One region of the Bacillus sp. GbtcB14 genome, then DNA from elsewhere that is predicted to be linked to it. Evidence: riboswitches for the same ligand, from Rfam matches in the RefSeq annotation. Region 1 holds a riboswitch; the other holds the start of a gene.

The links. Region 1 has a riboswitch for FMN ahead of ribD (bifunctional diaminohydroxyphosphoribosylaminopyrimidine deaminase/5-amino-6-(5-phosphoribosylamino)uracil reductase RibD). Riboswitches for the same ligand answer to the same signal wherever they lie in the genome.
Region 2: it holds a riboswitch for FMN, as region 1 does, so the genes downstream of both, KVT31_RS08785 (ECF transporter S component) here and ribD (bifunctional diaminohydroxyphosphoribosylaminopyrimidine deaminase/5-amino-6-(5-phosphoribosylamino)uracil reductase RibD) in region 1, are expected to answer to the same signal.

Annotation. Positions count from the first base shown of each region.
Region 1 is NZ_JAGXJT010000001.1:534,370-544,149, reverse strand. Features, by position in the region: gene KVT31_RS02945 (Na+/H+ antiporter family protein) at 1-68, shown strand, start outside; gene KVT31_RS02940 (LacI family DNA-binding transcriptional regulator) at 92-955, opposite strand; gene KVT31_RS02935 (GNAT family N-acetyltransferase) at 1,058-1,537, opposite strand; gene KVT31_RS02930 (alpha/beta hydrolase) at 1,619-2,542, shown strand; gene KVT31_RS02925 (DUF2552 family protein) at 2,553-2,798, opposite strand; gene KVT31_RS02920 (CDGSH iron-sulfur domain-containing protein) at 2,938-3,144, shown strand; FMN riboswitch at 3,335-3,478, shown strand; gene ribD (bifunctional diaminohydroxyphosphoribosylaminopyrimidine deaminase/5-amino-6-(5-phosphoribosylamino)uracil reductase RibD) at 3,788-4,900, shown strand; gene ribE (riboflavin synthase) at 4,882-5,526, shown strand; gene ribBA (bifunctional 3,4-dihydroxy-2-butanone 4-phosphate synthase/GTP cyclohydrolase II) at 5,539-6,732, shown strand; gene ribH (6,7-dimethyl-8-ribityllumazine synthase) at 6,751-7,212, shown strand; gene KVT31_RS02895 (hypothetical protein) at 7,244-7,564, opposite strand; gene bioB (biotin synthase) at 7,746-8,744, opposite strand; gene bioC (malonyl-ACP O-methyltransferase BioC) at 8,746-9,555, opposite strand; gene KVT31_RS02880 (alpha/beta fold hydrolase) at 9,521-9,780, opposite strand, start outside.
Region 2 is NZ_JAGXJT010000002.1:745,595-755,374, forward strand. Features, by position in the region: gene KVT31_RS08770 (RecQ family ATP-dependent DNA helicase) at 1-512, opposite strand, end outside; gene KVT31_RS08775 (YpbB family protein) at 502-1,563, opposite strand; gene KVT31_RS08780 (ferredoxin) at 1,848-2,096, shown strand; gene KVT31_RS08785 (ECF transporter S component) at 2,375-2,953, opposite strand; FMN riboswitch at 3,116-3,255, opposite strand; gene KVT31_RS08790 (hypothetical protein) at 3,501-4,187, shown strand; gene KVT31_RS08795 (peptidoglycan DD-metalloendopeptidase family protein) at 4,216-4,830, opposite strand; gene KVT31_RS08800 (cob(I)yrinic acid a,c-diamide adenosyltransferase) at 4,915-5,496, opposite strand; gene resE (sensor histidine kinase ResE) at 5,634-7,409, opposite strand; gene resD (DNA-binding response regulator ResD) at 7,409-8,125, opposite strand; gene resC (cytochrome c biogenesis protein ResC) at 8,428-9,585, opposite strand; gene resB (cytochrome c biogenesis protein ResB) at 9,600-9,780, opposite strand, start outside.

The DNA of each region.
Region 1 (9,780 bases):
TACCGACTTTTCTGCATTATAATATACCGTTACTTATATTCGGCTTTATTGCCGCAATTACATTATAAAAGGTGCGTTTTATACGCACCTTTTACTTTTTTATTTTTCCTTTTAATTGTTGCAAAGCTATTTCCCCATTTTCTTCGACACAACTTTCAATTTTCATGAGTGACGGACCTATCCATTCACTTTCTATGTTCCCATTCAGTCCGATAATTTTCAATTTATCCGGTATACGGATATTTAAATTTTTCGCTGCTCGAATTAACTCAAAAGTAACCTTATCACTTGAAGTTACAATTCCATCTATATACGGATAAGTTTGCAATAATGTAATAAACTGTTTATTCGTATACCCTTGTACACATACTTCTCTATAAGAGATTCCTCCCTCCCAAGCAGCGTCTAAAAATCCTGATATGTGCTCTTCCATTTCTTCACTATCTTCTCTCTCATCGAAATAAGCAAGAAAATGACAGTCTTTTTCTTTTAATACAGAAACCGCTCTTTGTCCACTTTCATAATAATTTGCATGAGCTTTTTTTTCATCAATCACAACAAAAGGAAGTGGAATTTCTCCTATACTTTTAAAAACTGATCTTGTCAAAATAACACCTGCAACGTTATTTTCCTTCAACATATGTATGTATCCATCTTTATTCTCTATATTACAAACAATAATTTGATACCCTTCTTTATATGCTATTTCCTCAATACAATGTAGCAAAGTGATGTTTGATGGGTTATATAAATTGTCTACAAGTAATGCAATTATCGTTGAATTCTCTTTAAACAATGGCTTTGCTGCACTATTTGGTCTATAACGTAATTCCTCAATTGCTTTCTTTACTTGTTTTACTGTGTCCTCATGAACGTATCCTTTTTCATTAATAACTCGTGAAACGGTTGCGACTGAAACACCTGCCAATTTTGCAACATCACGTATAGTTGCCACATCGTCACCCCTTAATATGGTAATAGATTACAATTTTACGGTAACCTAAATTACAATATTCGTCAAGGTTAATAACTTACATTTCTGAAAATTGTTACATCATCACACTAAACGATACTCTAACTGAATTTCATGTAAAATTGGGACATTATCATACCCAATACGTGGAATTTCTTTCTTTATTTTTCGTGCCTCTTCCACTGCATTCACATATAAATGAGTCATCATAAAATTACGTTTTTGGTAAAAACGTAACGCATTCATATTATCGTTTGTTGTAATAAGCCAAACCTGCCTGCACCGCTCTTCTTCTGCGACTTGCAATACACAATCTACAAGTTTCGTCCCTATTCCTTTTCTTTCTTCAAAGCTATCTAAAGATACAATTTCGCACATATTTCCGGTCACTTCATATGTTATAATTCCAATTATTCTGTCATCTAAGAGCGCAACAAATCCTGGCAACTCTTCTAACTGATGCCCCTTACCACGTGAAACCATCAATGAACTCCCCCAGTTCTCACACATGAACATTCGGATTGTTTCTTTCATCGCTGGCGTAATTTTTTGTATATACACCATTTCCTATTTCTCCCCTTTTCTATCATTGTGATACAATGTAAGTGTATCACATGTAATGGTATTTGGAGGATGAGGTAAAGTATGAAACGTTTTTTTGCAGCATTGTTTACTATACTAGGTGCGATAACTGCCCTTGGGATTTTCTTTACAAATAAAGTGATGTACTTAAAGAAAAAAACAGAGGAAGAAGTACTCGAAAGAGAAACGAAAAAACATTTTCGTATAGAGGATTTTGATGCTCTTCATAAAGAAGAAATTCATATTCCTTCGCAATTCGGATATGATCTTCACGGATATTACATTCCTGCTGGTCATTCCAATAAGTTTATGATTTTTTGTCACGGCGTAACTGTAAATAAAATGAACTCTGTAAAATATGCAAGGTTATTTTTAAACAGAGGATATAATGTCGTTATTTATGATCATCGTCGTCATGGTAAAACTGGCGGAAAAACAACAAGCTATGGATACTATGAAAAACATGATTTAAAATCTGTAGTTGACTGGCTAAAAAGTCGTTTTGGAACAAATATTACTCTCGGTATTCATGGTGAATCTATGGGCGCTGCAACACTTCTCCAATACGCAGGACTTGTAGAAGATGGTGCTGATTTCTATATTGCAGATTGTCCTTTTTCTGATTTTTACGGGCAATTACAGCACCGTTTAAAAGTTGAATTCCATTTACCTAAATGGCCTTTATTACCTTTAGCAAATGCTTTTTTAAAAGTGCGTGACGGTTATACGATTCGTGAAGTTTCACCAATTGATTGTATAAAAAACATTAACAATCCCGTCCTCTTTATTCATAGTAAAGATGATGATTATATTTTAGCTGATATGACGAAAGCACTATATGAAGCAAAGGAAAACAATAAACAACTTTATATTGCAGAGCGCGGCGCGCACGCTTGCTCTTATAACGAAAATAAAGAAGAGTATGAAGCAGCCGTTGATCAATTTTTAAACTCATATGTAAAAGAAACAAAAAACAGGCTTGCATAAGCCTGTTTTTTTATTGCGCTAAAACGTCTGTAACTTGTTCCATGTTTTCAGAAATCCATTGCATTGCATCATCTAACGTTGGAAATTCTGTCGTTTGAAATGTTACTTCATCTTGAAGTAACCAAACATCCTTCGCCTCTTGCCCTACACCTGCAATGGACCAATGTAACAAACTATATGGATGATTATCATTCAAAAATGATGCCCACGTGCGCTCATTTGCAATGTTTCGTAATGTATGTAATTGTTTATCCATCTCTCGTCACCTTACTCTAGTCAGTTATGAAAACCATTATAACACTCTCTTCTTTCTCAAACAAAGTGCTCTTTTTATATTGTCAAGCACTTCCCTTGATTATATGATGAAATTAAGCGTTTGGGAAGGAGGGATAGCGTTGGCAAAAGTACAAATTAAAGTAAATGATAATGGCTCTTTTCGCGTTACAGGGGACGTGGAATTAGTCGATTCACAAGGGAATGTATTCCCAGCAAAACCGGCATTTTCTTTATGCCGTTGTGGTTTATCAAAAAATATGCCTTATTGCGATGCTTCGCATAAAGGGAAATTCGAGTCTGTTGTTAGAGCACCAGAGGCAGAATAATTTCACATGTGACATGCACATTTTTTTGTGCATGTTTTTTCTTTTTAGCAACTCCGTTATATCCCTTCTCCTTACAACATTTCTAATACTTTTGTCTCCATTCCAGCCTACATATATTTTCACACAATTCTTCACATTCGAATATTTTTTTCTAGCCTTTTATTTTTTTTGTGCTATAATTTGAGCAAACAACATCCTTCGGGGTCGGGTGAAATTCCCAACCGGCGGTGATGAAGTGCAAACTTCTAAGTCCGTGACCCGTTTTCAACTCGAAAACGGTGGATCTAGTGAAACTCTAGGGCCGACAGTATAGTCTGGATGGGAGAAGGATATGTTTTCTAGTAATTTTATATAGCGAATACACTTTTATTTCAGTATGCATATTTTTAAAGTTTCATTTCGAATCTTTATATATGTTTTATTTTGTATACTTATGTTTCTATACTGGAATAAAAAGATACGACTAGCGCTTGAAAAATTCGATATTTTGCTAGGTTTTTTCCTTATGCCAAAATATCAATCATCGTTAGGTTTCTTTCCTATACTTTCGTATTCGAACTATATTTCTAGAAATCACGTCTCCCAAACCCCAAGGATATAAAATCCTTGGGGTTTTTTGATTTTTTCAGGAGAGGTGAAGAGAATGACAGATCAAGAATATATGAGGATTGCCCTGCAGCTAGCCGAAGGGACATCCGGACAAACAAGTCCAAATCCTATGGTTGGTGCTGTTGTTGTAAAGGACGGAAACATCGTCGGTATGGGAGCTCATTTACGTGCTGGTGAAGAACACGCAGAAGTTCATGCTCTTCATATGGCTGGTGAAAAAGCAAAAGGAGCTACCGTTTATGTAACACTTGAACCGTGTAGTCATTTTGGAAAGACACCACCTTGCTGTGAATTGCTCATCAAAAAAGGGGTCAAACGGGTTGTAATTGCTACTCTTGATTGCAATCCTCTCGTTTCTGGTAATGGAAAAAGGAAATTAGAAGAAGCTGGCATTGAAGTAACTACCGGTGTTCTTGAAGCAGAATCTACCTTATTAAATCGTTTCTTTTTTCACTACATGAAAACGAAACGTCCATTTGTAACAATAAAAACAGCGATGAGCTTAGATGGAAAAACAGCAACTGTCACTGGTGAAAGTAAGTGGATTACAGGTGAAGCAGCACGAGCTGATGTTCACCAATACCGCCATACACATGATGCGATTCTCATTGGAGTGAATACAGTTATAGCTGATAATCCGCATTTAACAACTAGAATTCCTAATGGGGGTAAACATCCTATTCGCGTTATTTTAGATACCCATTTACGAACGCCACCATCTTCTCATGTCATAACAGATGGTTTAGCACCGACATGGATTTTTGTCGGGAAAGATGTAAATAAAGAAAAAATAGCTTCTTATGAATCTGAAAATATAGCTATATTCCAAATGAAAACGAAGCAAATTGAAATTGAGGACCTCCTTTTCTTTCTTGGAAAAAAACAAATTCTTTCTCTATTCGTTGAAGGTGGTCAAACCGTTCACGCAAGCTTCTTACAAGCAAAGTATTTCAATGAAATTATAACTTATATAAGCCCGATATTAATTGGTGGGAAAGATGCCCCTACTTTATTTGGGGGAAATGGTTTCACAGCATTACAAGATGCACTTTCCTTGAAAATTCAAGAGATGAAACAAATTGGCGATGATATAAAAATCGTTGCAAATGCCCGCAGTGAGGTGACGGAATGTTTACAGGAATTGTAGAAGAATTAGGAACTGTTTCAAACATGCAACAAAGCGGAGAAGCGATGAAGTTAACGATTCATGCAAACAAAATTTTATCAGATGTTCACTTAGGTGATAGTATCTCGGTTAACGGTATTTGCTTAACTGTAACGAGTTTCACAACAACTTCCTTCACAGTGGACGCAATGCCTGAAACGATGCAATCAACATCACTTCGCATGCTTAAACCGCACTCTAAAGTAAATTTAGAACGAGCAATGCCTGCAAACGGACGATTCGGTGGGCATTTCGTTTCAGGACATATTGATGGCATCGGAACGATATTAAACAAAAAACAGCACTATAATGCCGTCTATTACAAAATAGCTATTTCTGATGAATTGCTGCGCTATTGTTTGCATAAAGGATCCGTTGCTGTTGATGGAACGAGTTTAACAATATTTGATATAGACGAAACTTCCATCACAATCTCACTCATCCCGCACACAGTAAGTGAATCTGTTATCGGAGAAAAGAGTGCCGGTGACATCGTAAACATCGAGTGTGACATGATCGGTAAATATATCGAACGCTTTATTTCTAAACCTGTAAAACGAACAGGTTCAATGAGCGAAAGCTTTTTACAAGAAAACGGATTTCTATAAGGGGGAAGCATGATGTTTCATCGTATTGAAGAAGCTCTAGAAGATTTAAAACAAGGAAAAGTCGTTATCGTATGTGATGATGAAAACCGTGAAAATGAAGGCGATTTTATCGCTTTAGCAGAGTATATTACGCCGGAAACGATTAATTTTATGATTACACATGGGCGTGGCCTCGTTTGTGTACCGATTACGGAAGAATACGCAGAACGTCTACAGTTAGAACCAATGGTAGCTCATAATACAGATTCGCATCATACTGCATTTACGGTGAGCATTGATCACGTTTCTACAACAACAGGAATTAGCGCTCACGAACGTGCAACTACGATACAAGAATTGTTAAATCCTGCATCAAAAGGTGCTGATTTCAATCGCCCTGGACATATCTTTCCATTAATTGCGAAAGAAGGAGGTGTCCTCCGCCGCGCTGGTCATACAGAAGCTGCTGTCGATTTAGCACAGCTTTGCGGAGCAGAACCAGCTGGAGTTATTTGCGAGATTATCAATGAGGACGGTACGATGGCACGCGTACCTGATTTACTACAGTGTGCAAAACAATTTGATATAAAAATGATTACAATAGAAGATTTAATTGCTTATCGCCGCCACCATCAAACATTAGTGACGAGAGAAGTAGAAATTACATTACCTACAGATTTTGGTACTTTCCATGCAATTGGCTATTCTAATTCATTAGATACGAAAGAACATATCGCACTCGTAAAAGGTGATATTTCAACAGGAGAGCCTGTACTTGTACGCGTTCATTCAGAGTGCTTAACAGGAGATGTATTTGGCTCATGCCGTTGTGATTGCGGACCACAACTCCATGCTGCACTTGCTCAAATTGAGCGTGAAGGAAAAGGCGTTCTTCTCTATATGAGACAAGAAGGACGAGGCATCGGCCTTCTTAATAAGCTTCGCGCTTATAAGTTACAAGAAGAAGGGTTCGATACTGTAGAAGCAAACGAAAAACTTGGGTTCCCTGCTGATTTGCGTGATTACGGTATCGGCGCTCAAATATTAAAAGATTTAGGTTTACAACATTTACGATTATTAACGAATAATCCAAGAAAAATTGCTGGCTTACAAGGTTACGATTTAAAAGTTACGGAGCGCGTACCGTTGCAAATGCCAACAAAAGAAGAGAATAAAACGTATTTACAAACGAAAGTAAACAAATTAGGACATTTATTAAACTTATAATTAAAGGAGAGATTTATTATGGTATTCGAAGGTCATTTAGTTGGTACAGGATTAAAAGTTGGGGTTGTTGTTGGACGTTTTAATGAATTTATTACAAGTAAGTTACTAGGCGGAGCTTTAGATGGATTAAAGCGCCACGGTGTAGAAGAAACTGATATCGATGTTGCTTGGGTTCCTGGCGCATTCGAAATTCCTTTAATCGCTAAAAAGATGGCTAGTAGCGGAAAGTATGATGCTGTAATTACGTTAGGTACTGTAATTCGTGGTGCTACAACACATTACGATTACGTTTGTAATGAAGTAGCAAAAGGTGTTGCATCTTTATCACTACAAACAGACATTCCAGTTATTTTCGGTGTATTAACGACTGAAACGATCGAGCAAGCGATTGAACGCGCGGGCACGAAAGCTGGTAATAAAGGCTATGAATCAGCTGTTGCTGCGATTGAAATGGCTCACTTATCAAAACAATGGGCATAAAAAAAGAGGCTACGGCCTCTTTTTTATTTTTTTACTTTTTTATTTTTTTCCGTACGTCTTTTATTAATTCATTCATTGTTTTTCCTTCTGTTTGTATATGAAGCGTTTGTGCTGTTCTCCATACATTCTCTCTTTTCTTCGCTTCTTCTATAATAGTAATTTCTTTTCGTACTTCCTTTAAATCTTTCCCTTCTGTTTTCAATCCAAAATGTTCAGCTTTCGTTCGAAAATGTTGTTCAATTCGTTGTTGCATCTCTTTTTGTTCAGGATTTTCGGCGGCCTTAACTGGATCAGCACTTATTGCTTTTAGTAAAATTAGACAAGTCATAATCGCTAATATATATTTGTGCATGTAAAATCCTCCAACCCAATATAAATTACATATTTACTATGTACAATTGTGGGTTGGAAAATTCGTCCACCAAAATTCTTTTTTCCGCTTGAAAAGCAATAGTATCAAGCGTTCACAGCTATTTATTACATTTTATTTACAAAAAAAGCAAACTCTTTTACAAGTTTGCTTTTTATCTATCTTATAATGCACATTCTTCAATCTCAAACCCTAAATCTTCAATCATACCCCAGTCCGCAGTCGGCTCTTGCCCAGCTGTTGTTAAATAATCCCCGACAAAGATAGAGTTTGCTGCAAATAAACCGATTGGCTGTACAGAACGTAAATTGATTTCACGTCCCCCTGAAATACGAATTTCTTTCGTTGGGTTTACAAAACGCATCATCGCCAGCACTTTTAAACATTCTACCGGTGTTAATTCTTTTTGTCCTTCAAGCGGTGTACCCTTTACAGCAACAAGGAAATTACATGGAATTGAATCTGCATCTATACGTTGTAATTCAAATGCAATTTCAGCACGCTCTTCTATTGTCTCCCCCATTCCAAAAATCGCCCCAGAGCACGGTGAAATACCCGCTTGTTTCGCTTTTTGAACTGTATCAACACGATCATCATACGTATGAGTGGAGCAAATACTTTCGTAATTATTTGCATGTGTATTTAAGTTGTGGTTATAACGATGTACACCCGCTTCTGCTAAACGTCCTGCTTGATCTTCGTTTAAGAAACCTAAACAACAACAAATCTTCAAATCTGTCGTTTCACGAATCTCCTTCACTGCTCCAATTACGTGATTCACCTCTTTATCCGTTGGGCGACGACCAGATGCTACAATACAGTATGTACCCGCTTTACGGCGAATTGCTTCATGTGCTCCTTCTACAATCTTTTCCTGCGTTAGCCATGCATATTTATCAATCGGTGCCTCTGAAATAATAGACTGCGAACAATATCCGCAATCTTCAGGACATAATCCAGATTTCGTATTAATAATCATATTTAATTTCACTTTCTTACCAAAGTGATGATGGCGAATGATGTAAGCTGCATTCATAATTTCTAAAACTTCTGTCTCATCAGCTTCTAATATCGCTATTGCATCCTCTTTCGTAATCATTTTCTCTTCTACTACGTCATATGCAAGTTTTTTCCAATCCCTTTTTGTTTGTACTTGTTTCATTTCATCTCTTCCCCTCTTTTGTTATATGCATAAATAAAGCGTGATACGTCGCCATTATCCCTTCATTTTCCGTGAAGTCTCTTTCGTATATGCGAAGCATCGCACGAAAGAGTGAGGGACTTTGACAATAGGATTCTTCATTACTATTAGTCGCTCCTACTTTTCGAATAGAGTGTAGAAACTCCCTAACTTCTGTAAATCTCTCTATGTAACATGTTTCAGAAACATGCACATCTCCTGTTTCTATTTCACATATATGGCGCAACTGATTTTTCGAATAAAAACGTTGTCCAATCGATGTTTCATTTTGTATATTTTTTTCTTCTTTCGCCCGCTGGAACGAAGCATGCAATTCTTGAAATGTTTCATGTCCAAACGTTGAAAAGAGTAATATCCCATCTATAGACAAATGATGAAATAAATTTCTTATCACTGGTTTTAAATCATTTAGCCATTGAAATGTGGCATTCGAAATAATGACATCATATGTTTCTTCTAGTCGTAATCTTTCGATATCCTCACAGTAAAACATTACATTTTTCACATTTTGTCTAGTTTTCGCAACCGCAATCATACTTTCAGCAAAATCAATGGCTGTAATATGTGCTTTCGGAAATAGGTTTGATAATTGCTCTGTAACATATCCTGTCCCACATCCAAGTTCTAAAATACGTATCGATGAATTTGCACTATATCGCCGATTCAATGTAGAAAGTAATGAATGTGCCATCTTTTTTTGTACATTTGCATATTGATCGTAGGATACAGCTGCCACGTTAAACCGTTTTTGTAGTAACGTTTTGTTGATCATGTCGTATCCCCTCTACAAATTGAATTATCTCATTTCCGCAATATTCGAAATTCGTTACGCATAATGCGTGTCCAGCCTCACTTACTACCTTGAGCGTGGCAGTCTCATTCTCAGCTATACTACGCGCTGCAGACAATGGACATATTACATCCTGCTCTCCATGAATAAGTAGGATAGGGACTTTAATTTCTTTCAGTTCTTCTCTCATATCTGCTTCTATTAAAT
Region 2 (9,780 bases), on a different contig from region 1:
GCCGTTAATGCTAGCACCGTAGGAGACCCGATATTCTCAATGACCACATTTAGTTTTTTATAGTCCGGTCTAAAATCATAACCCCATTGTGAAATACAATGAGCCTCATCCACAACAAATAATGAAATATGAACTTTCTTCAATTCTCTTATTAGCACTTCCGACTGCAACATCTCTGGTGAAACAAAAATAAATTTATATGAAGCTAATTTTTTCATCGCTTCTCTTTTTTCATGTAATGTCCGAAAACTATTAAATGCTATTACTCGGTTTTTCACAACATATTTTAATTGTGTAACCTGATCTTCCATCAAAGATAATAACGGTGATACAACAAGTACTGTTCCTTCTTGCATTAGCCCTGGAAGTTGATAGCACATAGACTTCCCTCTTCCAGTCGGGAGCATCGCTATAACATCTTTTCCTTCCAATAAATCTGTAATTACCCCTTTTTGCCCTGGTCGAAATTCAGAATATCCAAACCATCTATATAAATATTCCTCAAGCTTCATTTATACCCTCCATCCGCGCCAATACAAGACGGACCTCAAAATAAGAAATCCCCTCTCCAACCGCTTGTTTCAACTCACGCAACTTACGTGTTTGTAATGCCTCAATTACTTTTGTTACTTTATCTATTTTATCTTTTTCCATAAACATCTCGATTGAAAACTCTTTTTCCCGTAAAGCAATTTCAACAAAATGATCTTCTATCGTTGCAACCTTTAAATTTCTAATTGTCGCTATTTCTTCTAAAGAACGTCCTTGTCTCCAAAAATTATATGTTTTTTTCGTTGATAAACTAAATAATTCAGCTCTCTCATTTGGGTAAGATATAATTTCAGCTAACAGCGGAAATTCATTTTCTTTATCGCGAACTTCTTGTATAAAGAAGTGAATTGTACCCCAAAATAAAAAATACACCCGAAATATATCTTGTTTCGTAATTTCCGCTAATTGCTGCAATGTACAACCGATACGTTCATATCCTGTTAATCGATATGTTACAATTGTCGCTTCTACTACATCACCTTTTCCTAAAAGATTATGTATTTCTTTCCATAATCTTTTAGCCAATTCACTTCTCCTATACGGTATACCTGTTAAAAAGCGTTTCACCCACACCGTTATTTCTGTATCTTGTTGAATGGGAATAAACTTCGTATTATTCTGTTGTAAATTAGATATAGTTTGAATAATTAATGATAACCTTTTCCAAAATGTTTCACCTAATTCTCCATAGTGCAAACCATGTAAATGCGCGGGAAAAGCATACACTTCCTCCCATGTTTGCAACTGCATGTTACCTTTAGATGTTAACAAATATGTATTTTCATGTATTTCTTGAATCAAGTCTGCTTGCAACAACTTTGCAACTTCACGATCATAGTCTGTTCTATTTAACGATTTATATATTCCAAACAAAAAAGAAATTCGGAACATATTTCCATCTTGGAACGTTTGCGAAGATCGTTTTCCTTTTAATAAATAATAAATAGAAGAAACGGTCCTTTCACCATTCAATTGTTTTAAACAATACAATACAGTATATTGTAGTTGCATTACCGCTTCCACCTTTCAATCTAACTTAGTTACTTTTTAATATGATTGCGCTATTAAACTTATCATATTGGCACTATGTACTTGTATATAGTATATTGTACCAAACGAAATAACATTTACGTATTTTGAAAATCTTATGACATAATACAAAAATTAGTTGACACTCTAATTGATAAGGATTATCATTATAATTTTATGTTGAAAAGTTTTAAAAACCGTTTTACAATAAGATTATAATTTTTATGGCGAGCTTTTCACATACATATTATCAGGAGGGATAAAAGATGGCAAAATATACAATCGTTGATAAAGATACTTGTATCGCATGTGGTGCTTGCGGCGCTGCTGCACCAGACATTTATGATTATGATGATGAAGGTATTGCATTTGTAACGTTAGACGATAACCAAGGTATCGTTGAAATTCCAGATGTATTAATTGAAGATATGATGGATGCATTCGAAGGTTGTCCAACTGACTCAATTAAAGTTGCTGACGAATCATTCGACGGCGACTCTTTAAAATTCGAATAGTCTTTTATTAACTTCAAAAAATATCCCTCATTAATATGAGGGATATTTTTTGTTTTCTTTTTTCATTCTACTTAATAAAAAACCATTAGTAGTTCCATACTACTAATGGTTTTATTCCCCCCCGCTATTTGCCAGGCAGTAAGATCCCCACCTCAAAATTCAACGAAAGCAAAGAAGTTAGATGAGGGACGGGCTGCCCGTAAAGGATCGATTGGTAAGGGCTAATAATTAGTGGGGGCTAAACAAAAATCCCACTGATTAAAGTTTCACTTTATATTTTATGCATTTTTCATTTTTGCAAACACCCATACTTTCAGGCGTGAGAATAACGCTACAAATACAATTGTCACAACAATTCCTTTAATCAAATTAAATGGTAAGATGGCCGTTACAACCGTTGTTTTTATCGCTTCGCTAGACATAGCTGGTGAATTTAAAAACCAAGTGTAAGCTGGGAATATGATGATGTAATTTAATACACTCATAATGAGCGCCATTGTAATTGTACCTAGCATTAATCCTGTCGTTAAACTCTTAACAGTACGATACTTCCTAAATAAGAAAGCTGCTGGTCCAATAAATAAACATCCTGCAATAAAGTTAGCAATTTCTCCAACTGGTACTCCCGTTAAACTCCCTTGAATCCCGTAATGTAAAATATTCTTTATCGCTTCTACAATTATCCCTGCAACTGGCCCGAAAATAATCGCAGCAATTAGAGCTGGCACATCACTAAAATCAATTTTTAAAAATGGCGGAAGCCCTGGAAATGGGAAATCCAACATCATCAGTAAATACGCAATACTACTTAGCATCGCTACACTCACCATCTGCACTACACTTTTTTTTTGTTTCATCTTTCTCTCTCCTTTTCCATCGATCATCTCATGGAAAGTGGAAAGGTTCTGCTATGCCTATTTTTTCATAGAACGAAAAAACCCTTTGTGTTTTACACAAAGGGAGAATTTAAGGCACATCAAACAGACGTTCAAATACCTATCTTTTTTGAACGCTTGAACCTCCATCTTCTCCCATCCAGACTGTACTGTCGGCTTTGGAATCACACCAAATCCTGCCTTAACGGCTCGCGGGCTTAGAACAAAATCAAATATAGTTCATCACCGCCGGTCGGGATTTTCACCCTGCCCCGAAGATAGACCGATATTCTATTTTCCACTTCATTATACAACAACATGATCGTGTTGTGAACAAAAAAAATGTAACTTATTAAAAATAAGTTATTAATTTTATATAATTGAAACCAATCGCTATATTTTACAATACACCCCATATTTTTTAGTATTAGGCATTTCTCCTATGAATCCACTAGTCATATATAGTTAAAAGTGATAAGATGTTGAATTGTTAAGATAAGAACATTTTCTGGATTATGGAGGAAATGTCATGAAGAAAGAAAAGAGACACTCTATTCGAGAAGCAATGAAAAAAAACTTAAGAAAAGAATACTTTTACTTAAAAAAAGAATTACTTTTCTACTGTCCAATTGATCTAGGCACATTCTCAAGCGAGACATACTATGCTGCTTTCGATGAAGATGGCATCAGTATTTATCAGTATGATAAAAAAACAGAGAGTAAATTAAAATTATGCGAGCGTCATCCGTGGAAGAGTTGGAATAAAGTGAAGATTGATCACTACTTGACAACTTCACAATTTATTTTTCAAGGGGAGCGAAACTGGATATTATCCCTTTTCCAAAAAGGAAAAGAAGCTCAAAAAATAATTGAAGAGCATACATCTTTACAAACTGAAGTTGTTTCCCGCTCTTTCTTAAAAAAACTTCCAGGGTTCCGTTCTAATGCACCGTTGAATAAATACATCGGCAGCATTTGCTACACTGCACTTATTGCATTTTTATTAAAATGGATGATTCCATTTCAAGCACCACAAATTGCCCTGTACTCCATTTCAATTGGTTGTATGCTTCTTGGTCTACTTTGTTTGACAATCGGTTTAATTGAACCAACAATTGTACTGTTTCGGACAAACGAAAAAACAAGAACGAAAGTATTTTACTTATATAGCTACTTAGCTATTTCTGGATTTATATGTGTCTTTATTTTTTGGTAAAAGAAGAGCTAGTTAAACTAGCTCTTCTTTACTTTACGTATAATTGTTGATTTGGATAAATCCGATCTTGCTGCAGTCCATTTTTTTCTTTAACTTCCTTAACTGACATACTAAATTTCCGTGCAATACTAACTAAAGTGTCCCCTTTTTGCACGACATATAACGATGAAGAAACGACTTCATTTCTCTGTTCATGTAAAACAAGCAATGGATTCATCGCATTCTTTTTTGACATCGTCCATCTTCCTTGATGAACTTCCAAATGTAAGTGTGCACCTCTCGATTCTCCTGTATTTCCTACTTCTCCAATTATTTCTCCTTTTGAAATATAATCCCCTTGAACTACATATCTCTTATTTAAGTGTGCATACACAGCCTCATATTCTCCATGTTTAATAAATACAACGTTTCCATAACTACTTGAATAATAAGACTTCGTTACCTTACCTTCTTGAATAGCTGCCACAGGCGTGCCAATCGGTGCCGCTATATCTATACCGTAGTGTTTTCCATGCCTTGTCCCAAAATAATCACTTATCTGCCCTTCAACAGGCCATGTCCATCGATTTCCCTCTGCGTACACATGTAATTGAGATAAAAACAATACCGTCAATAACATGACACCACATTTTAACACTTTCATATACATCCTCCGTTTTCTAATTAACACCATACCTTCTCTATTTTGGTATATTACAGAAAAAAGTATACAAAAAAAGAAAGTGAATCACTCCACTTCCTTCTCTTCTTTATCACGGAAAACGATTGCACTGCGATTATACTCCACATCTTTTACTTGTAATCGAGCGTTTATTACTCTAGCTACCGCAAACAAATAATCAGATAATCTATTTACATACTTTAGAACAACTCCATTTATTTCCCCTTCTTTTTGCAAGGATACTACACATCGTTCTGCTCGCCTTACAACTGTACGCGCAATATGAATAGCAGCTGCAGCTTCGCTTCCACCTGGTAAAATAAAACGCTCTAACGGCGGTGCTTCTTCTATATACGAATCAATCCTTCTTTCTAAGCTTTCAACCATTTCAATCGTTACTTTATGAGGTGTTTTCCCCTCTACTATCGCCAAGTCTCCCCCGCAATCAAATAGTTCATGTTGAATATTTTCAAGTTCATTGTAAATATCTCCAAAAGATCCGCCTTGTAGCTTAGTCATTGCATATCCAATATGAGAATTCGCCTCATCTATCGTGCCATATGCTTCAACTCGGCTATTATCTTTATCCACTCTGCCGCCTATTACACTCGTTGTCCCTTTATCTCCTGTTTTCGTGTATAATTTCATCGCTTCACGACACCCCTCTTACTATTCTTCATTCGACTAAGATAGAAAAAAAGTTCTACTATTATTTATTTAATTGATTTTACAAAAAAATAAAAAACAGTAGAACTTTATTCATTATCAACTTTAAAAACGTATATCTAAATTATACGATTCGGTAAATATACAGAGAATGTAGTTCCCTCTCCAACAACACTTGAAACAGCAATTTTACCATCATGGCCTTGCACAATATTTTTTGCAATCGCAAGCCCGAGCCCTGTTCCACCTTTTTTTCCACGTGTTCTTGCTTTATCAGCTTTGTAGAAACGATCAAATAAAAATGGAATATCTTCTTCTGGAATACCAGCGCCCGAATCTCGTACTTCAAAAGTAAGACCATTATTTTTCGTATCAATTACAAGCGTTACATGTCCGCCTGCATTCGTATGACGAATTGCGTTGTCAATTAAATTCGTCAATACTTGTTCCATACGATCTGCATCAAACGGGTATTGTTCAATTGGATTCTGGAAATCAACCGTTAATGCGACTTCTTTATCCTTTGCAATTCCTTGGAATTTACGACCTATTTTTTCAACGAAAGGATGAATATCAACTTCACCTATATGTAACTCTACATTACCACTTTCCATACGCGCTAAATCTAATAGTTCATTTACAAGTTTACCTAAACGAACAGATTCATCATAAATGATTTGAACAAACTCATTAATTTCTTCTTTCGTTTGCACAATATCATCTAAAATCGCTTCACTATACCCTTGAAGCATTACCATCGGTGTACGAAGTTCATGTGATACGTTTGCAATAAAGTCTTGACGCATCTTCTCAAGACGGCGTTCTTCCGTCATATCACGTAATACAGCTACAGCACCACGAATTTTCGTTTGGTTGTAAAGCGGCGTCATAAGAACTACATAGTTCCCTTTTTGTAAATTAATTTCAACCACTTGTTGTTGTTCACTTTCTACAACAAGATGGAATAATTCAACAAGTTCAGAAGGCAGCTTTTTACTGAGCTCTACTTCTTTTTCCTCTTGCCAAACTTGTAAGAAATGTTCGGCCGGCGGATTGATTACAACGACTTCACCTTCTTGATTTAACGTAATAACCCCATCTGCCATACTACTTAAAATACTAGCTAGCTGTTCTTTCTCTTGCTGCAGAGCATTCATATTAAACTTCAACTGTTTCCCCATTTGATTTAAGGCCGTTGCAAGCTCACCAATCTCGTCCTGAGATACCATAGGAGCTTTCGCATCAAACTTCCCACGCGCCACCTCAAAAGCAACCTCACGCATTTTACGGAGCGGTGCTGTAATTCGAGTAGATAAGAAGAATGCAAAGAAAGTTGTTAATATAATCGCAATCCCTGCTGATAAGAATATAAAATCAGTCGTTCTCTCCATACCTTGTATCGGAACTTTTAAAGATTCGTATACGAACACTGCACTTTGATTTTTTGACTGCACTGGTTTTCCGACAATCATAATATCATTTTCAGTGTTTTTATTCTTTCTACTATTAGAGGCTTTTCTAATGTTATTCTTAATTTCTTTTTTGTCTGTAAAAACAGCCGCTAATTCTTTATCTTCTTTCAAATCATCCATTGTAAGAGTGACTAATCCTTCTTGTTTCGGCGAAGAAGATATTTCTTTACCATCTTCTACAATAATGATCCTTGAAAGGGGATCAGAGAATTTGTACGCGATATTCTCAATCGTTTTTACATCGGCACCTTCTTCAATTAACTCTGAAACACTTGTTGCAACCTTTTGAAGCCTTGCTTCACTCATATCAACATAATACGTTCTAAAAAACTGTGAAAGTAAAATCGCAACAAATCCAAGCACAAACGAAACGAGAAGTAATATGGTCATCCATAACTTCCCTACTACACTTCTCCAAAGCATCAGTCGTTCACAACCTCAAACTTGTAACCTACGCCCCAAACGGTAACAATCATCTTCGCAGCATCTGGTGATTTTTTGCTTAACTTCTCACGTAAACGCTTTACATGCGTATCAACTGTACGTAAATCTCCGAAGAATTCATATTGCCATACTTCTTTTAACAATTGCTCACGATCAAATACTTTATCAGGCGCTTTCGCTAAGAATAATAGTAATTCGTACTCTTTCGGTGTTAAGTTTACTTCATTACCATCTGCTGTAACACGGTGTGCATCATTATCAATTGTTAAATGAGGGAACACAGTAACATCTTTTGTCGTTGTATCTTGTGTAAAGAATGTTGTTGGTACTGAACGGCGTAAGACCGCTTTCACACGAAGTACTACTTCACGTGGGCTAAATGGTTTCACAATATAATCATCAGTTCCTACCTCAAACCCCTGTACTCGATTTACCTCTTCACCCTTCGCTGTCAACATAATAATTGGCGTCGCTTTCTTCTCACGAACCCCTTTACACACTTCAATACCATCTTTACCAGGCATCATAAGATCTAGTAGGATCAAATCGTAATCATTTTGCAGTGCCATTTCTAAAGCTGTATCACCATTGTCCGCTTCTTCAATTGTGTATTGTTCTCTTTCTAAATACATTTTCAACAAACGACGAATACGATCCTCATCGTCTACAATTAAAATTCTTGATTCATTTTCCATTTCTACCCGTTGCGTACTTTTACCACAACGGTTTACACCTACCCTTCTACACTAGTATGTTGCGCTATTCTCGTTTATTTAAGCAATCTTCTAAATGTTTCACTTCCCATATTATGCTTCACAAGAATACTAAATTTTGTTCAATTTTTTTCCAAAACTATGTATTTTTTTTGAACAGTATATAATGTCCTCGACATCATTTTACAAAATCAACCGCTACTTTGTCATGTTTTTCTCAAAAAAGAAGAAAAGTTGACAAAAATAAAATAGGAAAGTGACATTCACTCTCCTATTTTATTTCTCTATGCGTATGAATGTAAACCCGCGATAATTAAGTTTACTACAATAAAGTTAAACATAATGATTGCAAAACCAATTACCGCTAACCACGCTGACTTCTCTCCGTGCCACCCTTTTGATAAGCGTAAATGTAATACCGCCGCATAAAAGAGCCAAGTAATAAGCGCCCAAACCTCTTTTGGATCCCAGCCCCAAAAACGCGTCCACGCTATTTGTGCCCAAATCATGGCGAAAATTAATGCACCTAATGTGAAAACTGGGAATCCAATTGCAATAGAACGATATCCGATTTCATCCAGTAAATCACTATTTGTATTCTTTACTAACGGCTGAAGTGCTGCCGATACCCGTTTCCGTAAAACAAGTCTTAATACAATATAAAGTAATGTCCCAACTAACACTGACCAAATAACAGTATTTAACTTTTTCGCATTTACAATCGCTGGAACTTCAACTGTCGGTTCTAATTTATTTTCTGTCAATAACTTTCCTTCGTGCGGTCCTACTAAAGCCGGAAGATTGTACTTCATTTCCACTTGTTGTTCATTTTTATCAATCCATTGAAACTTCGCTTCATATTTCATACTAGAAAATACCGTTGTCACTCCAATAAAACCAACTGTACAAACAAGTGTGAACACTACCGTTTCTAACCAAAATGTACGTTTACTTCTCGTTGATTGATCTACATTTTTCAATAAATACATAACGCCCGTAATAAAACTAATTGCTAAAATTGCTTGTCCTGCTGCTGCAGTCGTCACGTGAATATGTAACCAATTACTTTTTAAAGAAGGAATAAGCGGCGATATTTCCCTCGGAAACATACTTGCATAGGCAATTAATAAAAGTGCAACTGGTAATGCAAAGAGTCCGATTATACTTACGCGATACATAAAATACATGACAATAAATGCTCCGACAAGCATCATGCCGAAAAATGTACCGAATTCAAAAAAGTTACTAACCGGCGCATGTCCTGATGCAATCCATCTTGTAACAAAATATACTGTCTGTGCAATAAACCCTAAAATTGTAATCGTTATTCCTATATTTGCCCATTTATGACCCTTTTCTTTAATAGCTCCCCCGAAAAATAGAGTTGCAATTAAATATAAAATAAATGCGGTAAAGAGGAAGTTACTACTTATTTGCACCATATCGTTTCCCCACCTTAACTAATTTTTTTATCCACTACTTTATCGCTTGGCTGCGGAATTGCTGTACCTTCTATTACTCTTTCAATATCTTTCTTTAAACCGAACCAATTTTTATTCGTATGTCCTGCAATCCACCATTCATCATTAACGCGTTGTATCCAAATACGGCGATGATTCCAATACATTCCTTGAATG